Regions from separate parts of the Streptomyces sp. JW3 genome, predicted to be linked through region 1. Evidence: riboswitches for the same ligand, from Rfam matches in the RefSeq annotation. Region 1 holds a riboswitch; the other holds the start of a gene.
The links. A riboswitch is a leader RNA that binds a small molecule or an ion and turns the genes downstream of it on or off. The one in region 1 is predicted to bind thiamine pyrophosphate.
Positions count from the first base shown of each region.

Region 2: it holds a riboswitch for thiamine pyrophosphate, as region 1 does, so the genes downstream of both, ACTT8P_RS14505 (thiamine ABC transporter substrate-binding protein) here and thiO (glycine oxidase ThiO) in region 1, are expected to answer to the same signal.

Region 1 covers NZ_JBQOUX010000044.1:15-14,737, reverse strand. Annotated here, with positions in the region: gene ACTT8P_RS19365 (6-phosphofructokinase) at 1-726, shown strand, start outside; gene ACTT8P_RS19360 (2-hydroxyacid dehydrogenase) at 805-1,800, shown strand; gene ACTT8P_RS19355 (anthranilate synthase family protein) at 1,752-3,638, opposite strand; gene ACTT8P_RS19350 (class II 3-deoxy-7-phosphoheptulonate synthase) at 3,881-5,227, shown strand; gene ACTT8P_RS19345 ((2Fe-2S)-binding protein) at 5,404-5,634, shown strand; gene bfr (bacterioferritin) at 5,631-6,140, opposite strand; gene ACTT8P_RS19335 (sulfite oxidase-like oxidoreductase) at 6,335-6,952, shown strand; gene ACTT8P_RS19330 (deoxyribonuclease IV) at 6,972-7,868, opposite strand; gene pknB (Stk1 family PASTA domain-containing Ser/Thr kinase) at 8,027-9,958, opposite strand; gene ACTT8P_RS19320 (thiazole synthase) at 10,062-10,856, opposite strand; gene thiS (sulfur carrier protein ThiS) at 10,863-11,063, opposite strand; gene thiO (glycine oxidase ThiO) at 11,066-12,229, opposite strand; TPP riboswitch at 12,236-12,347, opposite strand; gene ACTT8P_RS19305 (hypothetical protein) at 12,401-12,757, shown strand; gene ACTT8P_RS19300 (NAD(P)/FAD-dependent oxidoreductase) at 12,803-14,041, shown strand; gene ACTT8P_RS19295 (Rv2175c family DNA-binding protein) at 14,340-14,705, shown strand.
Region 2 covers NZ_JBQOUX010000029.1:2,525-17,247, forward strand. Annotated here, with positions in the region: gene ACTT8P_RS14500 (ABC transporter permease) at 1-969, opposite strand, end outside; gene ACTT8P_RS14505 (thiamine ABC transporter substrate-binding protein) at 1,008-2,108, opposite strand; TPP riboswitch at 2,185-2,290, opposite strand; gene rlmN (23S rRNA (adenine(2503)-C(2))-methyltransferase RlmN) at 2,317-3,453, opposite strand; gene ACTT8P_RS14515 (phosphatidate cytidylyltransferase) at 3,534-4,652, opposite strand; gene frr (ribosome recycling factor) at 4,652-5,209, opposite strand; gene pyrH (UMP kinase) at 5,338-6,099, opposite strand; gene tsf (translation elongation factor Ts) at 6,276-7,112, opposite strand; gene rpsB (30S ribosomal protein S2) at 7,209-8,156, opposite strand; gene ACTT8P_RS14540 (peptidoglycan DD-metalloendopeptidase family protein) at 8,564-9,082, shown strand; gene ACTT8P_RS14545 (TetR/AcrR family transcriptional regulator) at 9,597-10,154, opposite strand; gene whiG (RNA polymerase sigma factor WhiG) at 10,273-11,115, opposite strand; gene dprA (DNA-processing protein DprA) at 11,400-12,584, opposite strand; gene ACTT8P_RS14560 (YifB family Mg chelatase-like AAA ATPase) at 12,581-14,200, opposite strand; gene ACTT8P_RS14565 (YraN family protein) at 14,200-14,562, opposite strand; gene ACTT8P_RS14570 (DUF2469 domain-containing protein) at 14,668-14,723, opposite strand, start outside.

The DNA.
Region 1 (14,723 bases):
GGCGAGGACACCCTCGGCGTGGCCGGCCGCCTCGCCGACGAGTACGGCGTGCCCTGCGTCGGCGTACCGAAGACCATCGACAACGACCTGTCCGCCACCGACTACACCTTCGGCTTCGACACGGCGGTCGGCATCGCCACCGAGGCCATCGACCGGCTGCACACCACCGCCGAGTCGCACATGCGGGTCCTGGTCGTCGAGGTCATGGGCCGGCACGCCGGCTGGATCGCCCTGCACTCGGGCCTGGCCGGCGGCGCCAACGTCATCCTCATCCCCGAGCAGCGCTTCGACACCGAGCAGGTCTGCGCCTGGGTGACCTCCCGGTTCCGGGCGTCGTACGCGCCGATCGTGGTGGTCGCCGAGGGCGCCATGCCCCGGGACGGCGAGCTGGTGCTCAAGGACCAGTCGCTGGACTCCTTCGGCCACGTACGGCTGTCCGGGGTGGGCGAGTGGCTGGCCAAGCAGATCGAGAAACGGACCGGCAAGGAGGCCCGCACCACGGTCCTCGGCCACGTCCAGCGCGGCGGCACCCCGAGCGCCTTCGACCGCTGGCTGGCCACCCGGTTCGGGCTGCACGCCATCGACTGCGTGCGCGACGGCGACTTCGGCACGATGGTCGCGCTGCGCGGCACGGACATCGTCCGGGTCCCCATCGCCGAGGCCACCGCCCGACTGAAGACCGTCGACCCGAAGCTGTACGACGAGGTCGGGGTGTTCTTCGGCTGAGCGGCGGGCCCGGATCGCGCGCCCTATATTCGGGTGCACCAGCCGATGGACCGGCCGAGCGAACCGGGAGTGCCCGCCGTGGAGATCCTCGCCTTCGGAGTGCAGGCCGACGAGCAGCCCTTGATCGAGCGGGCCTTCGCGGGCCGGGCCGAGGTGCGCTGCCTGGACGTCTTCCTCAACGCGGACACCGCCCCCGTCGCGGCCGGCCACGAGATCGTCTCCACCTCCGTCAACGCCGACCTCGGCGCCGGCGTCCTGGAGATCCTCGGCGCCGGCGGCACCCGGATGGTCGCCCAGCGCTCCACCGGCTTCAACAACGTCGACCTGGAGACCGCCGAGCGCCTCGGCCTGACCGTGGCCCGGGTCTCGTCCTACTCGCCGTACTCGGTCGCGGAGTTCGCCTGGGCGCTCGCCATGGCCGTCAACCGCCGGATCGTGCGCGCCTCCAACCGCACCCGCGACTTCGACTTCCGCCTCGACGGCCTGATGGGCCGCGACCTGCACGGCCGCACCGCCGGCGTGCTCGGCACCGGCAGGATCGGCGAGGCGTTCGCCCGCATCGCCCACGGCTTCGGCATGCGGCTGCTCGGCTGGGACGTCACCGAGAACCCGGCCTGCCTGGACCTGGGCATGCGCTACGTCGCCAAGGAGGAACTCCTCGCCGACTCCGACCTGATCACCCTGCACGTCCCGCTGATGCCCGAGACCCGGCACCTGATCGACGCACGGGCCCTGAAGGCCATGCGCGACGACGCGATCCTGGTCAACTCCAGCCGCGGCGGCCTCGTCGACACCGCCGCCCTGGTCGGCGAACTGCGCGCGGGCCGCTTCACCGGCGTCGGCCTGGACGTCTACGAGGCGGAGGCGGGCCTGTTCTTCCTCGACAAGTCACTGACCGCCGTCGAGGACGACACCCTGGCCCGCCTCGTCACCTTCCCCAACGTCCTGGTCACCTCGCACCAGGCGTACTACACCGTGGACGCCGTCGGCCAGATCGTCGACGCCACGGTGAAGAACGTCCAGGACTACCGGGCCGGCCGCCGCTCCGAGAACGTGCTCGTGCCGCGCAGCTGACCCACCAGCTCCCGCACGATCGCCGCGCCGTCCAGCGACAGCACCGACTCCGGATGGAACTGCACGGACGCGAACCCCGGCCCGCGCAGCGCGTGCACCTCTCCCTGCGCCGACCGGCTGACCTCGACCCCGTGCGCGGCCAGCGCCGCGCCGCTCTCCTCGTCGCAGCGCGCCACGAAGCTGTTGTAGAACCCGACGGCCGTCCGCCGCCCGAACAGCTCGATCTCCGTCTGCGCCCCCTGGTACGGCACTTCCTTCCGTACGATGTCCAGCCCCAGCTCCGCCGCGATCAGCTCGTGCCCGAGGCAGACGCCGAGCACCTCGTGCCGGCGGCCGCGCAGCACATCGGCGGTGAGCGAGCGCAGCAGCCGCATCCTGGGATCGGTGAGGTCGGACGGGTCGCCCGGCCCCGGCCCCAGCACCACCGGCCCGCCCGGGTGCCCGAGCACCGCCGCTCGCAGCCCCGGTTCGTCGTACCGCCGCACGGTGACGTCCAGGCCGCCCGAGCGCAGCACGTGCGCCAGCATCGCCGTGAAGGTGTCCTCCCCGTCGACGACCAGCGCGTGCCCGGTCAGTTCCCCGGACCGCTCCTGCATCCGCAGCCAGAACGGCGCCAGCGAGGACCGGCGCCCGTCCAGCGCGGCCCGCACCCGGGGATCGTCGGCGAGCCGGGGCCGCGCGGCCTGTGCCCGGGGCCGGCCGGGCCGTACGCCCAGCGCGGCCAGCACCCCGGCCGCCTTGGCGTGCGTCTCCGCCACCTCGCCGGCCGGGTCGGAGCCCCGTACCAGCGTCGCCCCGACCGGCACCCGCAGCCGCCCGTCCGCGCCGATGTCGGCGGTCCGGATCAGGATCGGCGAGTCGAGGGTCTGCGCCCCGCCCTCGTCCCGCCCGATCAGCGCCAGCGCGCCCGCGTAGTAGCCGCGCCCGCCGCTCTCGTGCCGCTCGATGACCCGGCAGGCGTTCTGCACCGGCGAGCCGGTCACCGTCGCCGCGAACATGGTCTCCCTCAGCACCTCCCGCACATCCAGCGAGGACTTGCCGCGCAGCTCGTACTCGGTGTGCGCGAGGTGCGCCATCTCCTTCAGCCGCGGCCCGACGACGACCCCGCCCATGTCGCCGACGGTGCACATCATCTTCAGTTCCTCGTCGACCACCATCGACAGCTCCTCGATCTCCTTGGCGTCGGCGAGGAAGCGCAGCAGGTGCTCGGGGGTCGGGCCCTCGGCGGGATAGCGGTACGTGCCGCTGATCGGGTTCATCACGACCGTGCCGCCGCTCATCCGCACATGCACCTCGGGGCTGGCCCCGACCAGCGTCCGGTCCCCCGTGTGCACGACGAACGTCCAGTACGCGCCCCGCTCGCCGGCCAGCAGCCGCCGGAACAGCGCCAGCGCGTCGGCCCGCCCGAACCCGTCGATCCGCCCCCGGTAGGTCCGCCGGATCACGAAGTTGGCGCCCTCGCCCCGCCCGATCTCCTCGTCCAGCACCCGCCCGACGATCTCCGCGTACTCCGCGTCCCCGACGTCGAAGCCACCGCCCTCGACTTGGACCTCGTGCGCGGGGAGCTGGGCCAGGGCGACGGCGAGCGGGATCTCGTACCGCTCCTCGGGGGTGAGCGCCAGCAGCGGGGTGCCGTCGTCGCGGACGTCGAAGCCGCGCTCGCGGATCTGCCGGAAGGGGACGAGGGCCAGGCAGTCGGCGGGCAGGTCGGCCAGGCACGGGTACTCCGTCACCGGCCCGCGCAGCAGTTCCACCGTCTCCTGGTCATGACCGGGGGTGCGGCGGCGCAGCAGGGCGAAGGGGCGCGGATCGTCGAGAAGATCGAGCAGGTGTTCCATCGGTGGTCGGGTTCCTTCTGGGAAGGAGAGACGGACCCGGAGCCGGAAACACCGAAGGCCGCCTCTCGGGCGGCCTTCGCGAAGTCTTGAGTACGCGCAGTCAGCGGGCCGCCGAAGGAGCGGTCCACCACCAGTTCTGGGTCAGTTGCGCGAACATGCCCGGCACCCTACCCCAGGTCCGCGGTGTCCCATACTTTGAGCGGTGTGGCGGACTCCCGGCAACCAACCCGTAACCTGAGTGCGTGACCGCTAACGCTTCCTCTGTTGCAGTGAACACCTGGCGAGACCTCCCCGCGGCCCAGCAGCCGGAGTATCCGGACCAGGCGGCCCTTAACGAGGTCGTCGCCGAACTGGAGAGCTTTCCGCCGCTCGTCTTCGCGGGCGAGTGCGACCAGCTGCGTGCCCGGCTGGCGGCCGTCGCCGAGGGAGAGGCGTTCCTCCTCCAGGGCGGCGACTGCGCCGAGGCGTTCGACGGGGTGTCCGCCGACCACATCCGGAACAAACTCAAAACCCTCCTCCAGATGGGCGCCGTCCTCACCTACGCCGCCTCCGTGCCGGTGGTGAAGGTCGGCCGGATCGCCGGCCAGTACTCCAAGCCGCGGTCCAAGCCGACCGAGACCCGCGACGGCGTGACGCTGCCCACCTACCGGGGCGACTCGGTCAACGGCTTCGCCTTCACCGAGGCGGACCGGATCCCGGACCCCGAGCGGCTCAAGCGGATGTACCACGCCTCCGCCTCCACGCTGAACCTGGTGCGCGCCTTCACCACCGGCGGCTACGCCGACCTGCGCCAGGTGCACGCCTGGAACCAGGACTTCGTGAAGTCCTCGCCCTCCGGCCAGCGCTACGAGCAGCTCGCCCGGGAGATCGACAACGCGCTGAACTTCATGCGGGCCTGCGGCACCGACCCGGAGGAGTTCAAGACCGTCGAGTTCTACGCCTCCCACGAGGCGCTGCTGCTCGACTACGAGTCCGCGCTGACCCGGGTCGACTCCCGCACCGGGCAGCTGTACGACGTCTCCGGGCACATGGTGTGGATCGGTGAGCGCACCCGGCAGCTGGACCACGCGCACATCGAGTTCGCCTCCAAGATCCGCAACCCGATCGGCATCAAGCTCGGCCCGTCCACCACGGCCGAGGAGGCGCTCCAGTACATCGAGCGGCTCGACCCGGAGCGCGAGCCGGGCCGGCTGACGTTCATCGTCCGGATGGGCGCCGACAAGGTCCGCGACAAGCTGCCCGAGCTGATCGAGAAGGTCACCGCGTCCGGCGCGACCGTCGCCTGGATCACCGACCCGATGCACGGCAACACCTACGAGGCCGCCTCCGGCCACAAGACCCGCCGCTTCGACGACGTGCTCGACGAGGTCAAGGGCTTCTTCGAGGTGCACAAGGCGCTCGGCACCCACCCGGGCGGCATCCACGTGGAGCTGACCGGCGACGACGTCACCGAGTGCGTGGGCGGCGGCGACGAGATCTTCGTCGACGACCTGCACCAGCGCTACGAGACGGCCTGCGACCCCCGGCTCAACCGCAGCCAGTCGCTGGACCTGGCGTTCCTGGTCGCGGAGATGTACCGGGACCAGTAGAGACGTTTTACGGAAGTACCAGTAGAGACGCTTTACGGAAGTAAATGGGGCGCGGGTCACACAGGATCCGCGCCCCCTCCACTTTTGCCGCACCTACGGGATGGGTAAGGTTAGGTTTGCCTCACCGGCGCAGTTCGGTACGGCACGACCATGACCCCGCCCGGGAGGTGAACCGCGTGTTCGTCTGCTCTTGCTTCGGTGTGACCGAGGAACAGGTGAAGGCCCACGCGGACGCCGGTGCCTGCACCCCCCGGCAGATCGCCTCCGCCTGCAAGGCGGGCACCGACTGCGGCGGCTGCGTACGGCGCATCCAGGCCCTGCTGGGCCGGGGCGCCTGCCCCCGCCGCGAGCTGATCGACCAGGGTGCGCCGGCCCCGCTGACGGCGCGGCTTCCCGAAGCCGCCTAGTAGCTCTGCGTTCCCGGGCCGGAGGCGTCCGGCTGGGACTGCTCGATCACCGTCGACAGGTACAGCGGCTCGCCCAGCTTCTCGATCAGTTCCAGCTGGGTGTCCAGGTAGTCGATGTGGTGCTCCTCGTCGGCGAGGATCGCCTCGAAGATGTTCGCGGACGTGATGTCGTTCTTGTTCCGCATCACCTCGACGCCCCGGCGCAGCCGGTCGATGGCCTCGACCTCGATCTCCCGGTCCGCCTGGAACATCTCGGTGATCGTCTGGCCGACCCGGACGTGGAAGAGCCGCTGGTAGTTCGGCAGTCCGTCCAGCAGCAGGATGCGGTCGGTGAGGATCTCCGCGTGCCGCATCTCGTCGAAGGACTCGTGCCGCGTGTACTTGGCGAGCTTCGTCCAGCCCTTGTGATCCTGGAGTTTCGAGTGCAGGAAGTACTGGTTGATCGCGGTCAGCTCGGCGGTCAGCTGCTCGTTGAGGAATTCGATGACCTCGGGGTCGCCCTGCATCGCAGAGGCTCCTTCCACACGGGAACTGGCAGGTTGCGCCGCATGATTGCATTGGTTTCGAAGATCGTCCAGTAAGTCTTCACTTAGTAAGTAAGTCCTGGCTTAGTCCATTTTGTTGGCTATTGCTCGGCTTTAAGGCTGACTTTAAATAGGCCCGTTCCTGGACAACGGCCCCGGTCTGTCAGGATGGAGTCATGGGTCAGCCGGTGGGAGACGAGTCGGGGGAGCTGCCGCCGGGGCAGCGGCTCCAGCGCGGCTGGCCGGTCACCCACTACGGGCCGGTGCCCAAGTTCCGGCCCGAGCGCTGGGAGTTCCGGGTCTTCGGCGCCACCGCCGACGGCGAGAAGCACTGCTGGAACCACGAGGAGTTCACCGCCCTGCCGTACACCACGGTGGTGGGCGATCTGCACTGCGTGACGAAGTTCAGCATGCTCGGCGCCGAGTGGGGCGGCATCCCCGCCCGTACCCTCCTCGGCATCGCCCCGCCCGCCCCCGCCGTCACCCATGTGATGGTCTGGGCGGAGTACGGCTACAGCGCCAATGTGCGGCTGGCGGACTTCGCCGACGAGCGCACCCTCTTCGCCACCCACAAGGACGGCGAACTGCTCACCGCCGAGCACGGCTTCCCGCTCCGGCTGATCGTCCCGCACCTGTACGCCTGGAAGGGCCCCAAATGGGTCCGCGGCATCGAGTACATGACCGCGGACCGGCGCGGCTTCTGGGAGGAACGCGGCTACCACAACCTCGGCGACCCCTGGCGCGAGCAGCGCTACTCCTACCAGGAGGAACCGGGGGACGGCCCCGAGCTCTAGGGCCGCGGTCCTTTCGGGCTCAGCCGTCCCGGAGCTTCTTCAGCCGTTCCACGTCGGCCGCGTGGCCCTCCTTGCCGCCGGGGGTCTCGATGATGAGAGGGACACCCGCCGTCGCCGGGTGGGTCATCAGCTCCCGGAACGGGTCCTCGCCGATGTGACCGGCGCCGATGTTGGCGTGCCGGTCCTTGTGGGCGCCCACCACGTCCTTGGAGTCGTTGGCGTGGATCAGCTTCAGCCGGCCCGCGCCGACGGTGTCCACCAGCAGATCGAGGGTCTGGTGCATACCGGCCGGTCCGGCCAGGTCGTGCCCGGCGGCGAAGATGTGGCAGGTGTCCAGGCAGACGCCCAGCTTCGGATGGGCGTCCAGCGCCTCGAAGTACGGCCCGAAGTCCCAGGTCCGGGCGCACAGCGAGGCGCCCTGGCCGGCCGTCGACTCCAGCAGCAGATACGGGTCGTCGTCGTGGGTCAGCTCGTCCAGCAGCGGCAGCAGCCGCTCCCGTACCTGCGCGAGGGCCACCGCCCGGTCCCGGCCGCCGGTCGCGCTGCCGGTGTGCACCACCACGCCGAGCGCGCCGATCTCCCGGCCCCGGCGCAGCGAGTGCCGCAGCGACTCCACCGACTTCGCCGCGGTCGCCTCGGTGTGCGAACCGAAGTTGATCAGGTACGGGGCGTGCACATAGGCGGGGACCGACTCCGCCGCGCAGGCCGCGCGGAACGCCTCGTCCTGCTTCGGATTGCCGGCCGGGGTGGCCCAGCCGCGCGGATTGGCGACGAAGACCTGGATGGCCTCCGCCTTCAGGTCACGGGCGTACGGCAGGCCCACGGAGTGCAGGCCGCCGGCGACCGGGACGTGGGCGCCGACGGGGTTGCGGCGGGCGGGGGAGGGCGACGGCGAGGGCGAGTGTGTTGTGCTCATGTCCCGATCCAGGATGCCAGGTGCCAGGTGCCAGGTGCCAGGTGCCGGGCGCCGACCGCCGGCGGCCCGGGTGCCGGCGGATCACCGTCAGCGGATCACCGCCGGCAGATCACCGTGAGCGGGCGTCAGCGGGCCGCCAGCGAGCCGCCAGCGGCTCGTCAGCGGATCGTCAGGGTGATCTTGGAACCCTTCGGGGCGGTGTCGCCGCCCTCGACGGACTGGCTCTTGACCGTGTCGCCGAACAGACCGAGCAGCCCGCGGTCCTCCTCGACCTCGAAGCCGGCGTCCTCCAGCTCCTGCCGGGCGTCGTCGACGTCGGCACCGACCACGTCCGGCACCTCGATCTGCTCCGGCCCCTTGGAGACCGTCAGCGTCACCGTGGCGCCCTCGGCGACCTGCTCGCCGTCGCCCGGCGACTGCCGCGCCACCTCGCCCGCCGCGTAGTCGTCGGAGGTCACCTTCGCCGCCGCGACCTCCACCTTCAGACCGGCCTCGGTCAGCTCGGCGCGGGCGTCCTCCAGGTCGTCGCCGGTGACGTCCGGGACGTCGACCGCGCGGCCCTTGCTGACGGTGAGCGCGACCGCCGAACCGGCCCGCACCGTGGTGCCCGACCCCGGCTCGGTGGAGATCACGAAACCCTTGGGGACGTCGTCGCTGAACGCGCGGGTGACCATGCCGGGCTCCAGCCCGTCCTGCTTCAGCACCGACCTGGCCCGGTCCAGGCGGTAACCCGCCACATCGGCCAGCTTCACCGTCTCGGGGCCGTCGGAGACGGTGAACGACACCGAGTCGTTGTTCCGGATCCGGGTGCCCGCCGTCGGATCGGTGCTGATCACCGCGCCGCGGTCCACCGTGTCGCTGTACGCGTGCTTGACGTCGCCGACGTCCAGACCGGCCTGCTCCAGCCGGTCCTCGGCCTGCGCCTCGGTCTTCTCCAGCAGCGGCGGGACCTCGGTGAACTGGCCCGAGTTGATGTACCAGACGCCCGCGCCGACGCCGAGCGCCAGCAGCACGGCGACGACGATCGCGAGCGGGCCGCGGCGCAGACCGGGGCCGCGCCGGGGCGGGGGCGGCGGGGTGTCCAGCCGGCTGGTGCGGTCGTAGCCGTCCGCGCCGTCGTCGTTGACGGGCAGCGGACGGATCATGGTCAGCGCGCGCGGGATGACGCTCGTACGGTCGTCGGCGTTGTCATGGCCGCCGGCCCCGTCGGACAGCGCCTGCGGCGGTACGGCGTCCAGCTGGCCGGCGGTGAGCGTCCCGCGCGCCTCGCGGGCCCGGCCGAGCAGCGCCACCGCGTCGTGCGGACGGATCTCGGGGTTGCGCGCGGTCGCCGTCGCGACCAGGTCGTCCAGCTCGAACGCCAGGCCCGGCACGGCGGCCGACGGGGGCGGCACGTCCTCGTTGAGGTGCTGGTAGAGCACCTGGGCGGGGGAGTCGCCATGGTGCGGCTTGGCGCCGGTCAGCATCTCGTACAGGACCACCCCGCAGGCGTAGACGTCCACCCGCGGGTCGGCGGTGCCGTGCTCGATCTGCTCGGGCGCCAGGTAGGAGACGGTGCCCAGCACCGCGCCGGTGGTGCTGGTGACCGTGTTCACGGCCCGGACCAGGCCGAAGTCGGCGACCTTGACCCGGCCGTCGTCCCCGATCAGCACGTTCTCCGGCTTCATGTCGCGGTGCACGAACCCCGCGCGGTGCGCGGCGCCGAGCGCGGCCAGCACCGGCTCCAGGATGTCCAGGGCCGCGCGCGGCTGGAGCGCCCCGCGCTCGCGCAGCACGTCGCGCAGGGTGCAGCCGGAGACGTACTCCATCGCCAGGTAGACGTAGTCCCCGTCGGTGCCCTGGTCGAAGACCTGCACCACGTTGGGGTGGGCCAGCCGGGCGACCGACTTGGCCTCCCGGATGAACCGCTCCACGAACGTGCCGTCGGCCGCGAGCGCCGGGTGCATCACCTTCAGCGCGAGCACACGGTCCAGGCGGGTGTCCACGGCCCGGTAGACCGTGGCCATCCCGCCGACCGCGATCCGCGCGTCGACGCGGTACCGGCCGTCGAGCAGCTGCCCGACCAGAGGGTCCTGAAGGGTCGTGTCCACGCAGGTGAGTGTACGAGCCGTCGCTGACAGACGGCTGTGGACGGCCGCAGCCGGGGCACGACTGGGGCCGACCTGTGACGCGACCCACGAGGTGCGGCCCGGGTCAGAACGCCGGCCGCTCCGGGTCCAGCGCCGCCATGCCGTCCACCGGGGAGGACGCCGCGGCGAAGTGCCGGCGCGGGATGCGCCCCGCCCGCCGGGCCAGCCGGCCGCCCTCCACCGCGTGCCGCATCGCCTCCGCCATCAGCACCGGCTGCTGCGCCCGGGTCACCGCCGAGGCGAGCATCACGCCCGCGCAGCCCAGCTCCATCGCCAGCGCCGCGTCCGACGCCGTACCGGCCCCGGCGTCCAGGATCACCGGTACGCGTGCGTGCTCGACGATCAGCTGGAAGTTGTGCGGGTTGCGGATGCCGAGCCCGGACCCGATCGGCGAGCCCAGCGGCATGACCGCCGCGCAGCCGACGTCCTCCAGCTTCCGCGCCAGCACCGGGTCGTCGTTGGTGTACGGCAGCACCGTGAAACCGTCGTCGACCAGCGTCTCGGCCGCGTCCAGCAGCTCGACCGGGTCCGGCAGCAGGGTGCGCTCGTCGGCGATGACCTCCAGTTTGACCAGGTCGGTGCCGAGGGCCTCGCGCGCCAGGCGGGCGGTCAGGACCGCCTCCCCGGCGGTGAAGCAGCCCGCCGTGTTGGGCAGCACCCGGATGCCGAGCCGGTCCAGCACCGACAGCACGGAGCCGTGCGCGGACGGGTCCACCCGCCGCATGGCGACCGTGGTCAGCTCGGTCCCGGACGCCACCAGGGACCGCTCCAGCACGTCCAGGCTGGGCGCCCCGCCGGTGCCCATGATCAGCCGGGACGCGAAGGACGTACCGCCGAGGACGAAGGGATCGTCGGCCATGTGGGGTCAGCCTCCTTGGACGGCGGTGAGTACTTCGACGCGGTCGCCGTCGGACAGCGCGGTGGCCGCCCACCGCGCGCGCGGGACGACGGTCTCGTTGAGGGCGGCGGCCACTCCGGACGGCGCCCGGGTGAGGGTCCGGACGAGGGCGTCCAGCGCCGTGCCGGGGGCCACCTGGCGCGGCTCCCCGTTGACCGAGATGCGCAGGCTCATACGGGCTGCTCCGTGGGTGCGGGGGCGGCGGCGAACCGCCCGGGGGCGAAGGGGCGGGCCTCCTCGGGCAGCTCACCGGTGGTCAGGACGTGCGCCATGACGTCGCCGGTGACCGGGGTGAGCAGCACCCCGTTGCGGAAGTGCCCGGTGGCCAGCAGCAGGCCGGCCAGGGCGGTCGGGCCGAGCAGCGGCGCGTTGTCCGGGGAGCCGGGGCGCAGGCCCGCCAGGGTCTCCGTCAGGGGCAGCTCGGTGATGCCCGGGACCAGCTCGTGGGCGTCGCGCAGCAGCTCGTAGACGCCGCCCGCGGTGACCGTGGTGTCCCAGCCCAGCTCCTCGCTGGTGGCGCCGACGACGAGTTCGCCGCCGGTGCGGGGCACCAGGTAGAGCGGGTTGCCGCGCACCACCGCGCGGACGGTGCGGTGCAGCAGCGGCGGCCGTCCGGCGGGCATGGTCAGCCGCAGCACCTGGCCCTTCACCGGCCGGACCGGCGGCAGCACACCGTCCGGGACGCCCTTCAGCCGGCCGCTGAGGCTGCCGGCCGCCAGCACCACCCGCCCGGCCGCGAGCGGGGCGCCCTCGGCCGTCAAGACGCCCGTGGCGCGCTCCTGGGCGACGGTGAGCCGCTCGGCCGTGCTCCGGTGGAAGACCACGCCGGCCCGCTCGCAGGCGGCCAGCAGCGCCGCCGCCAGCCGCCGGGGGTCGATCTGATGGTCGCCGTCCACCCGCAGCCCACCGCGCACGCCCGGCGCGAGCATCGGCTCCAGGCGCCGGCAGTCCCGCCCCGACAGCCACTCGGCCGCCAGGCCCGACCGCTGCTGGAAGGCGTGCAGGTCCCGCAGGTGCGCCCGGTCGTCGGCGTCGAGCGCGACGGCCAGCGTGCCGCACCGGCGGTAGCCCAGGTCGTGCCCGGTCGCGTCGGTCAGTTCGGCGGCGAACTCCGGATAGCGGCGGGCCGACGCCAGGTTCAGCGCCAGCAGGGTCTGCTCGCCGTAGTGCAGCTCGGTGACGGGGGCCAGCATCCCGGCCGCCACCCGCGCGGCGCCGCCGCCCGGCGCCGGGTCCAGCACCGCCGTGACCAGCCCGCGCTGCGCGGCCCGCCACGCGGTGACCAGCCCGATGATCCCGCCCCCGACGACCAGCACGTCGGATGTGCCTGACATGGCTGACATAGGCGTCCAGCCCCTCCCTTCGCCGGCATGACCCGGATCAGGTTCGTACGGTCGGAGGCCGCCAGCCTCCCTCTCAGCCCGGTGCGTCCGGGCTCCCGCGAGTGCCTTACGTTGGCCACCCTAACTGTTCGATATCAGCCTCTGTAAGGGAGCGTCCCGCCCGTGGTCCGTTCGCTCGACGGTCTCGTGTTCGCCCCGGTCGCCGACCAGGCACCCGGCCAGGTCGGCACCCGCACCCGCTTCACCTACCACGAGCAGGACGGCACGGTGTGGGCCGAGTACGCCGGCGGCGACGTCGTCCGCGGCCACCTGGTGGGCACCCGCGCGGGGGACCGGCTCGACTTCCGCTACGTACAGCTGCGCACCGACGGCAGCACCGCCTGCGGACACTGCGTGTCGACCGCCGTCGCCCTGCCGGACGGGCGGGTGCGGCTGGCGGAGACCTGGCAGTGGGAGTCGCGGTCCGGCAGCGGCACCAGCGTGGTGGAACAGGTCGCCGACTGTGCAGCAGCTCACTGAACGTGCCCCCTGACCGACACTGCGTCAGCTGACTAAGGTGATCAGGTGAGCGAGCAGACGCAGCAGCGGGGCGGCCCCGCGCGGCGCGTGGTCGTCGTGGGCGCGGGCATGGCCGGCGTACAGACGGCGGTCGCCCTGCGCGAACAGGGCTTCACCGGCACCGTGACCCTGATCGGTGCCGAACCGCACCAGCCGTACGACCGCCCCCCGCTGTCCAAGGCCGTCCTCCTGGGCACCGCCGAGGGATCCGCCTTCGACATCGACTTCGAGGCGCTCGGCATCGAGCTCCGGCTCGGCCAGGAGGCCGTGGGCGTCCGCCCCGGTGAGCACCTGCTGGACACCGCCGCGGGACCCGTGCCGTACGACGCCCTGGTCCTGGCGACCGGCGCCGAGCCCCTCCGGCTGCCCGGCGCCGACGGGGTCCCCGGCGTCCACCTGCTGCGCACCCTGGACGACGCCGAACGGCTGCGCCCGGTGCTGGACCGGCAGCACGACGTGGTGGTGGTCGGCGCGGGCTGGATCGGCGCCGAGTTCGCCACCGCCGCGCGGGAGGCCGGCTGCGCGGTGACCGTCGTGGAGGCCGCCGACCGGCCGCTCGCCGGCGCGCTGCCCGCCGAGGTCGCCGCCCCCATGACCGACTGGTACGCCGACGCCGGCGCCGTACTGCGCACCCACGCGCGCGTGCACCGCGTCGAGCCCGGCGCGGTGCTCCTGGACGACGGCACGCGGGTGCCCGCCGGCGCGGTCGTCGTCGGCATCGGCGCCCGGCCCGCCACCGGCTGGCTGGCCGGTTCCGAAATCGCCCTCGGCGCCCACGGCGAGATCCTGGCCGACGACCGCCTGCGCACCTGCGCACCGGACGTGCACGCCGTCGGCGACTGCGCGTCCTTCCCCTCCGGCCGCTACGGCGAGCGGCTGCTCGTGCACCACTGGGACAACGCCCTCCAGGGCCCGCGCACGGTGGCCGCGGACATCATCGGCGCCGCCGCCGGGGAGCCCGCGGCGGTCTACGACCCGGTGCCGTACTTCTGGTCCGAGCAGTTCGGCCGCTTCGTCCAGTACGCCGGACACCACCCGGCCGGCGACACCACCCTGTGGCGCGGCGACCCCGCCTCACCCGCCTGGACCGTGTGCTGGCTGCGCGAGAACCGGCTCGTGGCGCTCCTGGCGGTGGGCCGCCCCAGAGACCTGGCCCAGGGCCGCCGCCTGATCGAGACGGGCACGCCGATGAACCCCCGCCTGCTGACGGACCCCGCCAGACCACTGAAGTCGGCGACGGCCTGACCCGTACCACCAGTCCGACCGTGATGGGGCCGCCCGCGGCGGGAAGGGGACGGGGTGGGGGGTGTCCGCCCGCAGCGGTTGGCGCGTCAACCCGTTCCACCCCCGGAGCAGACCGATTCCGCGCCGTTCCGAGGACGGACACCCCCCCCACCCCGGCCCCGACCCACCACCAAACCGGGGGGCGCAACGCGCACCCCCACCGGACCCGCGCAGGCCGCCGCAGCCATACGCACCCCCGACGGCCCAGGTCACAGGGCCCCCGCTTCCGCGTGTCAGTGGCAGATGGCAGGCTTGAGGGGTGACCGAGATTGACGCAAAGATCGATGCTCTCGTCCCTGCCTGGCTCACCCTGCCCGACATCGCGGAGATGTTCGACATCGAGGTGACCCGGGTCCGGCAGCTGGTCAAGGACGGCCAGCTCATCGCCGTGCGCCGCGGTGAGAACCGCGCGCTGCACGTCCCCGCGGCCTTCATCGACGGCGACAAGGTCGTCAAGGGCCTGTCCGGGACGCTGACGCTGCTGCGGGACGACGGCTTCACGGACGAGGAGATGCTGGAGTGGCTCTTCACGCCGGACGACAGCCTGCCCGGTACGCCGGCCCAGGCGCTGAGTGAGAACCGCGGCACGGAGGTGAAGCGCCGCGCCCAGGCGCTGGCGGTCTGACCGACCTGCCCGGGTGCG
Region 2 (14,723 bases), on a different contig from region 1:
CGGCGGGACGAGGAAGGTGCCGCCGTCCTCGTGGGTGAGCGCCCGGTAGTAGCCGAACCCGCCGTCCAGCGACCGCCGCACCAGCACCGCCAGCGGCAGCACGACCAGTACGGCGACGGTGGCCAGCACCCCGGCCAGCAGCCCCCACTGCCCGGCCCCGCGCGGCCGGCGCGCGGTCGTCGAGGCGTCCACCAGCCGCAGCGCGGTCTCCCGCCGCCGTACCGTCCAGGCGTGCACGGCGAGGATCGCGGCGACCGCGCCGAACTGGACCAGGGTCAGCACGGCCGCCGTGGACAGGTCGAACAACTGCGAGGTCTGCCGGTAGATCTCCACCTCCAGGGTGGCGAAGGCGGGTCCGCCGAGGATCTGTACGACGCCGAAGGAGGTGAAGGTGAACAGGAACACCATCAGCGCGGCGGCGGCCACGGCGGGCGCCAGCGCCGGCAGCGTGATCCGCCGCCAGGCGGCGAACGGCGACGCCCCGAGCATCCGCGCCGCCTCCTCCTGCCGGGGGTCGAGCTGCGCCCACAGGCCGCCGGCGGTGCGGATCACGACGGCGTAGTTGAAGAAGACGTGCGCGAGCAGGATCGCCCACACGGTGGTGTCCAGCCGCAGGCCCCACAGGTCGTCGAGCAGCCCGCCGCGCCCGACCAGCGCCAGGAACGCCGTACCGACCACGACGGTCGGCAGCACGAACGGCACCGTGACCACGGCCCGCAGCGCCTGCTTGCCGGGGAAGTCCAGCCGGGCGAAGACGTACGCGCCGGGCAGCGCGATCAGCAGGGTGAGCGCGGTGGAGGCCAGCGCCTGCCAGGTGGTGAACCACAGCACGTGCCGGACGTCGGCGGAGCCGGCCACGTCGGCGATCCGGCCGAGGTGCCAGCCGCTGTCGTCCTTCAGCCCGCGCGCCACGATCGCGGCCACCGGCCAGGCGAAGAAGACGGCGAAGAACGCCACCGGCACGGCCATCAGCCCGAGCCGCGCGACGCTCCCCCGGCGCGCGCCCGTCACTTCAGTACGAGCGAGGTCCACGACTTGACCCAGTCGTCCCGGCCGGCCGCGATCTTCGCCGGCGCCATCGTCTCGGGGTTCTCCACGGTGGGCGTGTTGTCCGCGTACACGGCAGGCAGCTCGGCGTCGTCGACGACCGGGTTGACGTACATGTTGAGCGGCATGTCCTCCTGGAACTTCTTGCTGATCAGGAAGTCGAGGAACGCCTTGCCGCCCGCCGGGTTCTGCGCGTTGCTCAGCAGCCCGGCGAACTCGGTCTGCCGGAAGCAGGTGCCGGTCGCGACCCCCGTGGGCGCGGTCTTCGGCTGCGGGTCGGCGTAGACGACCTCGACCGGCGGCGAGGACGCGTAGGACACGACCAGCGGCCGGTCCCCGCCGGCCTTCTTCCCGCCGGCCGACCCGGAGAACTCCTCGTTGTACGCCTGCTCCCAGCCGTCGACCACCTTGACGCCGTTGGCCCGGAGCTTCTTCCAGTACGCCTGCCAGCCCCCGTCCCCGTACGCGGCGGCGGTCCCGAGCAGGAACCCGAGCCCCGGCGAGGACGTACCGGCGTTCTCCGTCACCAGCAGGTTCTTGTACGCGGGCTTGACCAGGTCGGCGAAGGAGGCCGGCGGGTCGATCTTGTGCTCGCTGAAGTACGCCTTGTCGTAGTTGACGCAGATGTCGCCGTAGTCGACCGGCGTGACCCGGTGCTGGCCGGCGTCCAGCTGGTACTGCTCGTCGACCCGGTCCAGGCCCTTCGCCTCGTACGGCTGGAACAGCCCGTTGTCGAGGGCGCGGGAGAGCAGCGTGTTGTCGACGCCGAAGAAGACGTCGCCCTGCGGGTTGTCCTTGGTCAGGATCGCCTTGTTGACGGCCTGCCCGGCGTCGCCGTCCTCCAGGACCTTGACCTGGTACCCGGACTCCTTCTCGAAGGCGGCGATGACACTCTTCGACGCGGCCCACGAGTCATGGCTGACGAGCGTGACGGTCTTGCTGTCCCCGCCCGCCGCCTCCTCGGACGACGACCCGCACGCGGACAGCGCGACCAGCCCCAGCCCGACGGCCGCCGCGGCCACGCTCTTCTTGGTGATGCCGGTGATGCCGGTGATGCTCACTGATTCCTCCTGGGACGTCCAGGAGAAGACGCGGCCCTGCCCGGGTCCCTCGCGGGTCCCGGGCAGGGCGCAACAGCTCGAGTGATGACCGATCTCCCTACCCAGAATGACCTGGGCCAGGTTCGGAGGGTCTGCGGCCGGTGCCGCACTCTCAGCGCTGTGGCGCTCCCCTGTCGGAATATGAAGATGTGTTCTTACGTCGGTCAGGTTACCGCTCGCTGGCGGCGAGCTGGCCACACGCCCCGTCGATCTCCTGCCCGCGCGTGTCCCGGACGGTCACCGGCACCCCGTGCGCCGCGATGGCCTCGACGAACGCCTTCTCGTCCTCGGGCCGCGAGGCGGTCCACTTGGAGCCCGGCGTCGGGTTCAGCGGGATGAGGTTGACGTGCACCGGCTTACCCTTGAGCAGCCGGCCGAGCCGGTCACCGCGCCAGGCCTGGTCGTTGATGTCCCGGATCAGCGCGTACTCGATGGACAGCCGGCGCCCCGACCGCGCGGAGTACGCGAACCCTGCGTCCAGCACCTCGCGCACCTTCCACCGGGTGTTGACCGGCACGAGGGTGTCGCGCAGCTCGTCGTCGGGGGCGTGCAGCGAGATCGCGAGCCGGCACTTGAAACCCTCGTCGGAGAAGCGGTGGATGGCCGGCACGAGACCGACCGTCGACACGGTGATGCCGCGCTGCGACAGCCCCACGCCGTCCGGCTCGGGGTCGGTCAGCCGCCGGATGGCGCCCACCACCCGGTTGTAGTTGGCGAGCGGCTCGCCCATCCCCATGAAGACGATGTTGCTCAGCCGCGCCGGCCCTCCCCCAGAGCCTCCGGCCTGGGAGGTGCCCCCAGGGACCTCCCCGTCCCTGAGCGCCCGCATACCGTCCACGATCTGGTGCACGATCTCGGCGGTCGACAGGTTCCGGTCCAGCCCGGCCTGCCCGGTGGCGCAGAACGGGCAGTTCATGCCGCAGCCCGCCTGCGAACTGATGCACATGGTCACCCGGTCCGGGTAGCGCATGAGCACCGACTCGACGAGCGTGCCGTCGAACAGCCGCCACAGCGTCTTGCGGGTGGTCCCCTCGTCCGTCGACAGATGCCGTACGACGGTCATCAGCTCGGGCAGCAGCGCCTCGCGCAGCTTCTCCCGCGAACCGGCCGGGATGTCGGTCCACTGCTCCGGCTCGTGCGCGTACCGCGCGAAGTAGTGCTGCGAGAGCTGCTTGGCGCGAAACGCCTTCTCACCGGCCGCGGCGACCGCCTCCTTGCGCTCGGCGGGCGTGAGGTCGGCGAGATGCCGCGGCGGCTTCTTGGCTCCGCGCGGGGCGACGAATGTGAGTTCTCCGGGTGCAGGCATAGCTCATCCAGTGTCGCAGACATACGAAGAGGAGCCCGCCACCCTGTGGACAACGGGCCCCTCAACGCACAAACCGCAGGTCAGCCCGATCCGACGAAGATCACCAACAGCAGCCAGGCCACCGGCGCCGTGGGCAACAGCGAGTCCAGCCGGTCCATGATTCCGCCGTGCCCCGGCAGCAGCGTGCCCATGTCCTTGATGCCGAGATCGCGCTTGATCATCGACTCGCCGAGGTCGCCCAGTGTGGCGCTGACCGCGACGGCCAGGCCCAGCAGCAGGCCCTGCCACCAGGTGCCGCCGTCGATCAGGAAGTGCGTGCACAGCGCGCCCGCCGCCATCGCGAAGGTCACCGCGCCGACCAGACCCTCGCGGGTCTTGCCGGGGCTGATGCGCGGCGCCAGCTTGGTCTTGCCGAAGCGCCAGCCGACCGCGTAGGCGCCGGTGTCGCTGACGACCGTCAGTATCAGGAAGACCAGCACCCGCCACGGACCGTCGTCGGCCGCCAGCATCATGGCGACGAACGTGGCCAGGAACGGCACGTAGAACGCCGCGAAGACGCCCGCCGTGACGTCCCGCAGATAGTCCTGCGGCGGCCGCGTCATCCGCCAGACCAGGACGGCGAGCGCGGTGAGCGCCATGGCGACCCACGCGCCGTCGGCGCCCTTCACATACCCGGCGATCACCATCGCCGCGCCGCCGACCGCGAGCGGCACCAGCGGCGCGTGGATGCCCTTGCGCTCGTCCAGCCGCTTGGTCAGCTCCCACAGCCCGACCACCACGGCGACCACGACGACGCCCACGAAGACGGCCTTGACGAAGAACAGCGACGCGACGATCACCGCGCCGAGCCCGACCCCGACCCCTATGGCCGCACCCAGGTCGCGCCCCGCGCTCTTCTTCTGCGGCGGGGGCGCCGGCTGCGGGGCGGCGGCGGGCATGGGCTCCGGATTCTGCGGCGCGGTCGGCGCGGTCGGGTCGCGGAACAAGGGACCGCCCTGCCGAGCGGCGGCCCCCCGGTCGTCATCCTGGTCTCCGCCGAAGCCGGGTACGTCGTCGGGCACGATGGGCATGGGCCGAGTCTGCTGCGCGTACGGCGCATCGTAGGCGGGACCCGCCGGGGCAGCCCCCTGGACAGGTCCCTGCTCGGACGGCCCCCAGTACCCGGCTTGTGGCGGCGCCCCCCAGGAAGAGTCGTTCATCAGACCTCGAGCAGCTCCGCTTCCTTGTGCTTGAGGAGCTCGTCCACCTGCGCGACGTACTTCGCGGTGGTGTCGTCGAGCTCCTTCTCCGCGCGGCGGCCCTCGTCCTCGCCGACCTCGCCGTCCTTGACCAGCTTGTCGATGGAGTCCTTGGCCTTGCGGCGCACCGAACGGATCGAGACCTTGGCGTCCTCGCCCTTGCTCCGGGCCACCTTGATGTACTCGCGGCGGCGCTCCTCGGTCAGCTCCGGGAACGTCACGCGAATGATGTTGCCGTCGTTGCTCGGGTTGACGCCCAGGTCGGAGTCACGGATCGCCTGCTCGATGTTGCGCAGCGCGGTCTTGTCGAACGGCGTGACCACGGCCATCCGCGGCTCGGGCACGGAGAACGAGGCCAGCTGGTTGATCGGCGTCGGCGCGCCGTAGTAGTCGGCCACGATCTTGTTGAACATCGCCGGGTGCGCACGTCCGGTGCGGATCGCGGCGAAGTCCTCCTTGGCGACCACGACGGCCTTCTCCATCTTCTCCTCGGCTTCGAGGAGGCTCTCTTCGATCACCACTTGCTCCTGCGTGTCTTGAGTAGGCCCGGCTGCGGTTCCTCGTAGGGGCGGCGGCCGGCTGCGTCGCGTCTTGTTCCTGCACGGTTCCCGACCGGCAGGACATTGTCCATCCCCCGGCCCGGGGGTCAGTTGCGGTCGGCCCCGTCGCCCACGAGCGTGCCGATCTTCTCACCCTTGACGGCTCGGGCGATATTGCCGGCCTTCAGGAGTTCGAAGACGACGATCGGGAGCTTGTTGTCACGGCAGAGGGTGACCGCCGTGGCGTCGGCGACCTTCAGGTCCCGGGTGATGACCTCGCCGTAGCCGAGGGCGTCGAACTTGACCGCGTCCGGGTTGGTCTTCGGGTCGGAGTCGTACACCCCGTCCACCCCGTTCTTGCCCATGAGCAGCGCCTCGGCGTCGATCTCCAGGGCGCGCTGGGCGGCGGTGGTGTCGGTGGAGAAGTACGGCATGCCCATGCCGGCGCCGAAGATGACCACGCGGCCCTTCTCCAGGTGCCGCACGGCGCGCAGCGGGATGTAGGGTTCGGCGACCTGGCCCATGGTGATGGCGGTCTGCACCCGGCAGTCGACGCCCTCCTTCTCCAGGAAGTCCTGGAGGGCGAGGCAGTTCATCACGGTGCCGAGCATGCCCATGTAGTCGGAGCGGGCCCGGTCCATGCCGCGCACCTGGAGTTCGGCGCCGCGGAAGAAGTTCCCGCCGCCGATGACGATCGCGATCTGCGCGCCGTCCCGGACGACGGCCGCGATCTCGCGCGCGATGGCGTGCACCACGTCGGGGTCGACGCCCAGGCCCCCGCCGCCGGAGAACGCCTCTCCGGACAGCTTCAGCAGAAACCGGCCGCTCACTTTGCCGTCGTCGCTCTTCTCGGCCTTGGTGGTGGTCATGGAGATCTCGCCTCTTTTACGTGGGTCACACATACGAAGGAGGCCATTGCCGGGGGGTGGGTTCATCCCTGCGCGGCAATGGCCTCCTCGTCAGATCTGCGGTCGTCCGCCACACGCGGGTGCGCGGACGACTGCTGCCGACCCTACCGGGGCCGGGCGTCCGTCGCGGTGCGGACTCAGATGCCGACCTTGATGCGCGAGAAGCGCTTCAGGCTGACACCGGCCTCGTCCAGGACCTTCTGGACCGACTTCTTGTTGTCCAGCGCGTACGGCTGGCCGAGCAGCGTGGCGTCCTTGAAGAAGCCGTTGAGGCGACCCTCGACGATCTTCGGCAGGGCGGCCTCGGGCTTGCCCTCGGCGCGGGTGGTCTCCTCGGCGATGCGCCGCTCGGACTCGACGACCTCGGCCGGCACGTCGTCCTTGGAGAGGTACTTCGGCGCGAACGCGGCGATGTGCTGGGCGACGCCCTTGGCGATCTCGGCGTTGGGCTTGTCCAGCTCGACGAGGACACCGATCTGCGGCGGCAGGTCGGGCATCGTGCGGTGCATGTAGGCGGTGACGTAGCCGTCGGTGAACTGCGCGAAGCGGTCCAGGACGATCTTCTCGCCGAGGTTGGCGTTGGCCTCGTCGACGTACGCCTGGACGGTCTTGCCGGCCTCGATCTCGGAGGCGAGCAGCGCCTCCAGGTCGGCCGGGGCGGTCTTGGCGACGTGCTCGGCGATCGCGGTGGCGACGGCCTGGAACTTGTCACCCTTGGCGACGAAGTCCGTCTCGCACTTCAGCTCGACGAGGACACCGGAGGAGTTGTCGTCGGCGATGATCGAGACGACCGCGCCGTTCTCGGCGGAGCGGCCCTCGCGCTTGGCGACGCCCTTCTGGCCCTTGATACGGAGCGCCTCGACGGCCTTGTCGACGCTGCCCTCGGCCTCGTCCAGCGCCTTCTTGCAGTCCATCATGCCGGCGCCCGTGAGCTCACGGAGCTTCTTGACGTCGGCGGCGGTGTAGTTCGCCATGATTCAGGAATCTCTCTCGAAGTCTGAAGATCTACGGGCCGAAACGGCGGGGGCTTCGTGGGCCCCCGCCGTTCAGAACCCGAAGGTGGTGAGGGGTCAGGCCTGCTCGGCGTCCGCGGCGGGGGCCTCGGTGGCCGGAGCCTCGGTGGCCTCGGCGGCGGGGGCCTCGGCAGCCGGGGCGTCCTCGGCGGCGGGCGCCTCCGCGGCCGGAGCCTCGGCAGCGGCCTCGGCCGGCTTCTCGGCGTCGGCGGCGGGCGCCTCCTCGGCCTTCTTCTCGCCCTCGAGCAGGTCGCGCTCCCACGCGGCCAGCGGCTCGCCCGCGGCCTTGTCGCCCTTGCCCTCGGTGGCGACACCGGAGCGGGAGATGAGGCCCTCGGCGACCGCGTCGGCGATCACCCGGGTGAGCAGCGTGACGGAACGGATCGCGTCGTCGTTGCCGGGGATCTTGTAGTCGACCTCGTCGGGGTCGCAGTTGGTGTCGAGGATGGCGACGACCGGAATGTTGAGCTTCCGGGCCTCACCGACCGCGATGTGCTCCTTCTTGGTGTCCACGATCCAGACGGCGCTGGGCACCTTGGACATCTCGCGGATACCGCCGAGGGTCTTCTCCAGCTTGGCCTTCTCGCGCGAGAGCACGAGAAGCTCCTTCTTGGTCAGACCGGACGCGGCGACGTCCTCGAAGTCGATCTGCTCGAGCTCCTTGAGGCGCTGCAGGCGCTTGTAGACGGTCGAGAAGTTGGTGAGCATGCCGCCCAGCCAGCGCTGGTTGACGTAGGGCATGCCGACGCGGGTGGCCTGCTCGGCGATGGCCTCCTGCGCCTGCTTCTTCGTGCCGACGAACATGACCGTGCCGCCGTGGGCGACGGTCTCCTTGACGAACTCGTAGGCGCGGTCGATGTACGACAGCGACTGGAGCAGGTCGATGATGTAGATGCCGTTGCGCTCGGTGAAGATGAAGCGCTTCATCTTCGGGTTCCAGCGACGGGTCTGGTGACCGAAGTGGACGCCGCTTTCCAGCAGCTCCCGCATCGTGACGACGGCCATGGCCGTATCTCCTTGAAGTTCTCGGTTGTGCCGCGGATGCCGGACGGCTTCCGCGCCTGACGCCCGCTGTGCGCCGTGCCACTGAGGACCGAGGGGCGCTGACCCGAGGCTTGGTGCTGTCTCGTGCCGGGGCGTGCGAAGTCGACCCGGTCACCCGGGTCGCCACCAGAAGTGTACGGGACCCGGGGAGCACCGGGTGACGCCGCTGTCCACAACCGGCGAGTAGTCCACAGGCCCCGGCGCGGACCGGCCGTTCCGGGGACGGTTCTCGCATGCGAGCGAGACGATGGGTGGCGCGATGGATGGCGCGATGGATGCCTGCGCGGGCGTGGCGGCGGCGATGGCTGGTGCCGGTCCTTTTCCTGGCCCTGCTTCTGGCCCTGCCGGTTTCTCCGATGTCGATGCCGATGTCGATGTCGATGTCGATGTCGATACAGGAGGTGGCCACGGCGTCCGACTCCGCGGCCGTCCCGGCCGTCGCCCGGACCTGGCCGACCGGTGGGCGGCCCGCCGTCCTGCGGGGCTGGGCGCCGCCGGCGACGCCGTACGGGCCGGGCCACCGCGGGGTGGACCTGGCGGCCGCGCCCGGTGCCGCGGTGCGGGCGGTGGCGGCGGGCCGGGTGACGTTCGCCGGGCGGGTGGCGGGCCGGGGCGTCGTCTCGGTGGAACTGGCGGGCACCGGCACGCCGCCGCTGCGCACGACCTACGAACCGGTACGGGCCTCGGTGGCCAAGGGCGACGAGGTGGCGGCCGGCGACCCGGTCGGCACGGTGGAGGCACCAAGCGCCCACTGCCCGGCCGGCTGCCTCCACTGGGGCCTGCGCAGCGCCGACACCTACCTGAACCCACTGTCTCTGCTGCCCCCGTGGCTGCTGAACGGCGGCCCGTCCCGACTGCTGCCGGTGCTGGGAGTACCACTCCCCTGACCTGCGCCGGGCCGCACGTACGGGGGTACCACCGCCTGCCCGCGCCCCGGCTCGCACCGGTACTCGTCAGGAGCGGCCCAGGTGCCGGGCCCGGCGTTCGGCGGCGGCGTGCCACCAGCCGGGCGGAGACGGTCCCACGGCGGCGGAAGAGGGCTGGTCGGGGTGGAGCCCGAGGCTCCGCAGCGCACCGGCCCGCACCTGTACGCCGAACCAGTCGTGCCCGGCCCGAACGGCATCCAGTCGATGCCGCGCTCACGCAGTCAAGCGCGGACCGCCGCCAGCGGAGCCGGAGTCGGGCGGTCCGGCAGGTTCTCGTACGCGGCGACGGTGATCCATGCGGTGCCGGGCGGGTTCATGGCCCCATGGTGGTGGAAGCCGATGCGGGTGTCACCATGGTGGTGGAAGCCGATGCGGGTGTCACCACCGCGCAGGAGGCAGCACCGGAGGCACCAGGCCGCACCCGGCACGCCCCGCACGAGGCCGCACCCGGTACGCCCCGCCCGCCCGGAGCCCATCAGCCCCGTACACCCCGCAGCACCATCGACACCGCCGCGTCCGTGATCACCGTCGGATCCTCCGCCGCGCCCAGCTCGATCCGCCGCACCGCCGCGTCGACCACGCCCTGGAGCAGCATCGCCGCGAGCCGCGGCTCCCGGTGCCCCATCTCGCCGAGCGCCTCGACGATCATCGCGACCAGTCCGCCGTGCGCCGCCCGGATCTTCTCCCGGGCCCCGGCGTCCAGCTCGCTGGCCGAGATCGCGACCACGGCCCGGTGGCGCCGGTCACCGACCAGTTCCAGTTGCTTGCGCACATACGCCTCGACCTTGGCGTCCGGGCGCCCGGCGGCGGCCATCGCGGCCTCCACCTCGGCCGCCCAGACCGGGAAGTCGACCGCGCACAGCTCCTCCACGACCGCGGCCCGCGACCGGAAGTACTCGTACACGGAGGACCGCGCGAGGCCCGTCCGCTCGGCGAGGGCGGGGAAGGTCAGCGCCTCCGTCCCGCCCTCGGACAGCAGGGAGCGTGCCGCGTCCAGCAGGGCGGCACGCTGCATCGACCGGTGCTCGGCCACAGAGGCCGCTCGAATCCTTGGCACGTCAACCACTTTACGGACGCACCGCCCCGGACGGGAGACGCCGTCCCCGTCCGGCCGAGCGGCGCCCCGGCCGGTCGCGGCGGGGACGGCCGGGTCAACGCCCGAATCCGGCCAGTTTCGCGCGCAGTTGCAGCACCGACTTGGTGTGGATCTGGCTGACCCGGCTCTCGGTGACCCCCAGCACATTGCCGATCTCGGCGAGGGTGAGTCCCTCGTAGTAGTAGAGCGTGACGACGGTCTTCTCACGCTCCGGGAGCGTGTTGATCGCCCGTGCCAGGAACCGGCGCAGTTCCCGGTCCTCGGCCACCTCCACCGGATTGTCGGCGGCGGTGTCCTCCAGCGTGTCCATGAGGCTGAGCCGGTCCCCGCCCTCCCCGCCGACATGCAGCAGCTCCTCCAGCGCCACCACGTTGGCCAGCGACAACTGGCTGAAGACCGAGTGCAGTTCCTCGACCGCGATCCCCATCTCGTCGGCCACCTCCCCCTCGGAGGGGGTCCGCCGCAGCCGGGCCTCCAGGGTGGCGTAGGCCCGCTCCACGCTCCGCGCCTTCTGCCGCACCGAACGCGGGATCCAGTCCAGCGCCCGCAGCTCGTCGATCATCGCGCCCCGGATCCGGGTGATCGCGTACGTCTCGAACTTGATCTCCCGGCCCAGGTCGAACTTCTCGATCGCGTCGATCAGCCCGAACACCCCGGACGACACGAAGTCCGCCTGCTCGACGTTGGGCGGCAGCCCCACGCTCACCCGGCCCGCCACGTACTTCACCAGGGGCGAGTAGTGCAGGATCAGCTGTTCCCGCAGCCGTTCGTCCCCCGTCGTCTTGTACGACCGCCACAGCTCGTCGAGCGTCGAGGGGGCGGGCGGCCGCACGCTGCCACCGTCGCGGGCGGCTGGGGGGACCGCCGCCCGTCCGGGCCCGGAGGTGTGCTGGGGCATTCGTCGCCTTGTGCCGTTCTGCCGTGTTCTGGTGCCGTCTGTGGACTGTCGGTCCGCTGTCTGGATGGCGCCTGTCTGCGTGGGGGTCTACAGGGAAGTCTTCGTGAGCGTAGCGTGACTGAGCTGTCGCGGTGCGCGAAGAGAAGACCCCCGACGGTGCGCAGATACGTTCCGCTTGACGCTCTCCCGATACATCGCGATCGCACAGCGTGATCACTCGAATACCTCAACTACGGGAATTCCCAAGGGCGTAGGGGTTCCCCCGGACGGCCGAACACGCTCGGTCAGCACGGGTCGCGAGCGGCTCGGGCGGAGATCATCGCCTGGCGTGTCAACTTCCAGCCGTCGTCGTGTCGTTCGACGTAACCGAGTGCTCGAAGCTCGTACAGTCTCGCGATCGCGTCGTCCTGCGATGTCTGGGCGCGGCGCGCGATCCCGGCGGGCGCCGCGGTCCCGCGGGCCGGGAGCGCCGCCAGTACCTGCCGGGCGCCGGGCTCCAGCAGGTCGGTGGGGAGCACCGGGCCGCGCCGGTCCGGGGCCAGCTCGCCCATGTCACCGACCAGCTCGACGATCTCGGCGGCGTCGGTGACGAGGACGGCGTCGCCGCGCAGCAGTTCGTGGACGCCGGCGGACAGGGCGCTGGTGGCGGGCCCGGGCACCCCTATGGTGTGCCGGCCCAGCCGCCCGGCCGCCCGGGCCGTGACGAGCGAGCCGCTGCGGTGGGCGGCCTCGACGACGACCGTGCCCCGGGTGAGCGCGGCGATCACCCGGTTGCGCAGGATGAATCGGCTCGGTGTCGGATGCTCGCCGGGCGGCAGTTCGCCGGCCACCAGTCCCTGTTCGGCGATCCTTCTGATCAGCTCGGCGTGGCCGCGCGGGTAGGGCCGGTCGACGCCGCAGGCCAGCACGGCGACGGTGGCCCCGCCGGCCCCGAGGGCGCCCCGGTGGGCGGCGCCGTCCACCCCGTAGGCCCCGCCTGACACCACCACCCAGCCGCGCTCGGCGAGGTCGGCGGCGAGGGTGGCCGCCATGTGCGCCCCGTACGCGGTGCAGGCCCGGGCGCCGACCAGGGCGACGGACTTCAGCGCCCACATCCGCAGGCTGGGCCGGCCCCGCACCCACAGTCCCAGCGGCCGGGCGTCCCCGAGGTCGTCGAGCTGCCCCGGCCACTCGGCCTGCCCCGGCGCGACGAACCGCACCCCCGCCGCCCCGGCGGTGTCCAGGTCGCGGTGCGGGTCGGCCTGTTCGGCGCGGGCCCGCAGTCCCGCCCAGCGCCGGTCGGTCACGCCCGGCAGGAGCGGCCGGCCCGTCCGCAGCCGTCGGGCCACCTCCCGGACTCCGTGTTCGCGCACCCACCGCCCGCCGGTCTCGTCGCCGGGTTCGACGACCCGGGTGAGGAAGACCCGGTCGAGCAGTTCCGCACCCCGCTCTTCTCCGGTCGCCCCGTTCCGCTCCTCGGCCGCGCTCACGTCATCGCCCCGATCGTCATGGGCGTACCGCGCGGCACGCCGGTGCGCAGATGCAGGGCCAGGGCCACGTCTCCGGCGTCCGGCCGGTCGTGTCCGACCAGGTCGGCCACGGTCCAGGCGACCCGCAGCACGCGGTCGAGGCCGCGGGCGGTGAGGGCGCCCCGGTCCAGGCTGTGTTCCGCCTCGTCCAGCGCGCCGGGCACGGCGTACCAACGGCGGCGCAGCTCGCGTCCGGGGACTTCGCTGTTGGTGCGCCAGGGGGTGCCGGCGAGGCGGGCCGCGGCCCGTTCCCTGGCCGCGCGCACCCGGTCGGCGACCGTGGCGGTGGACTCGCCCGGGGTGCCGCACGCGGCCAGCCCGGCGCGGGTGACGCGGTCCACCTCGACCCGCAGGTCGACCCGGTCCAGCAGCGGTCCGGACAGCCGGGCCTGGTAGCGGCGGATCACTGGAGACGGGCACTCGCAGAACTGGTCCTTGAGCGAGAAGCGCCCGCAGGGACAGGGGTTGGCGGCGAGCACCATCAGGAACCGGGCGGGGAAGCGCACGACTCCGGCGCTGCGCGCGATGACCACGTGCCCGCTCTCCAGCGGTTGGCGCAGGGCGTCGAGGGCCTGGCCGCTGAACTCCGGGGTCTCGTCCAGGAAGAGGACGCCTCGGTGCGAGAGCGACACCGCGCCGGGCCGGGCGATGCCGCCACCGCCGCCGACGAGGGACTGCATGGTCGCCGAGTGGTGCGGTGCGCAGTAGGGGGCGGTGCCGATCAGCGGCCTGTTCATGGGCAGCAGTCCGGCCACCGAGTGCACCGCCGTCACCTCCAGCGACTCCTGGCGGGTGAGCGGGGGCAGGATCGCGGGCAGCCGCTCGGCGAGCATCGTCTTGCCGGCGCCGGGCGGGCCCTCCAGGAACAGGTGGTGGCCGCCGGCCGCGGCGATCTCCACGGCGGTGCGCGCCGCCGGCTGGCCCACCACGTCGGCGAGGTCGTGGTCCTGGTCGGACGGTCCGGCTCCGTGCATCCCGGTGACCGCGCCGGCGCCCGGCGCCCGCAGTCCGGACAGCAGGGAATCGGGCCGGCCCTGCTGGTCGGGTTCCATGTCCGGTACGGGTTCGTCGGCGAGCACGGCGATCAGCTGGCGCAGGCTGCGCACCCCGAGCACCGAGATGCCGGGCACCAGGGACGCCTCGGCGGCGGCGCTCTCCGGCACCACCACCTGTTCGTACCCGGCGTCCGCGGCGGCCAGCACCGCCGGGAGGATGCCGCGTACCGGCCGGACCCGGCCGTCCAGACCCAGCTCCCCGATCATGACGAGGTCGGCGAGCACCCGGGGGTCGATCCGCTCGGCGGCGCCGAGGACGGCCGCCGCCACCGCGATGTCGAAGCCGCTGCCGCTCTTGGGCACGGAGGCCGGGCTGAGCCCCACGGTGAGTTTCTTCTGCGGCCACTGGACGCCGGAGTTGACCACCGCGGCCCTGACCCGGTCCCGGCTCTCCGTCAGGCTCTTGTCGGGCAGCCCCACCAGGGTGAAGGCCGCGACGCCAGGCTCCAGGTCGGCCTGCACCTCGACCACCACGCCCTCGACTCCGGCCAGGGCCACCGAGCAGGTACGGGCGAACGCCATCACGCCACCCCCCGCGCGTGCTCGACGACGGGTGCGCCGCGGCGTGGCAGCAGCACACCCACCAGGTCGATGCGGACGCCGCCGGGCGGTGCCCCGCCGTGGGACTGGATCCAGCGCTGGGCGAGGTCGCGCAGTCGCTGCGACTTCTCCGGGGTCACCGCGGCCATCGGGTGCTCGAAGGAGCCGGCCCTGCGGGTCTTCACCTCGCAGACGACCAGGACGTCCCCGTCCCGGGCCACGATGTCGATCTCTCCGGTCCGGCCGCAGCGCCAGTTGCGCTCCACGACCTCCATGCCGGCCTCGGCCAGCCTGCGGGCGGCGAGCGTCTCGCCGTACCTGCCCATCGCACTGCGTGCGTTCATGTCGGCACCACCTCCGGTGCCAACGGTCACGCAGGCCGGCCGACCATGTTGATCATGGTGGGTTACTCACCGGTTGTGGACAACTCCGTCACCCTTGCGGGTGAATTAGCCCCCGGGAAGCTCCAGGTCGCTCTTGTTCAGCTCCTCGATGTTCACGTCCT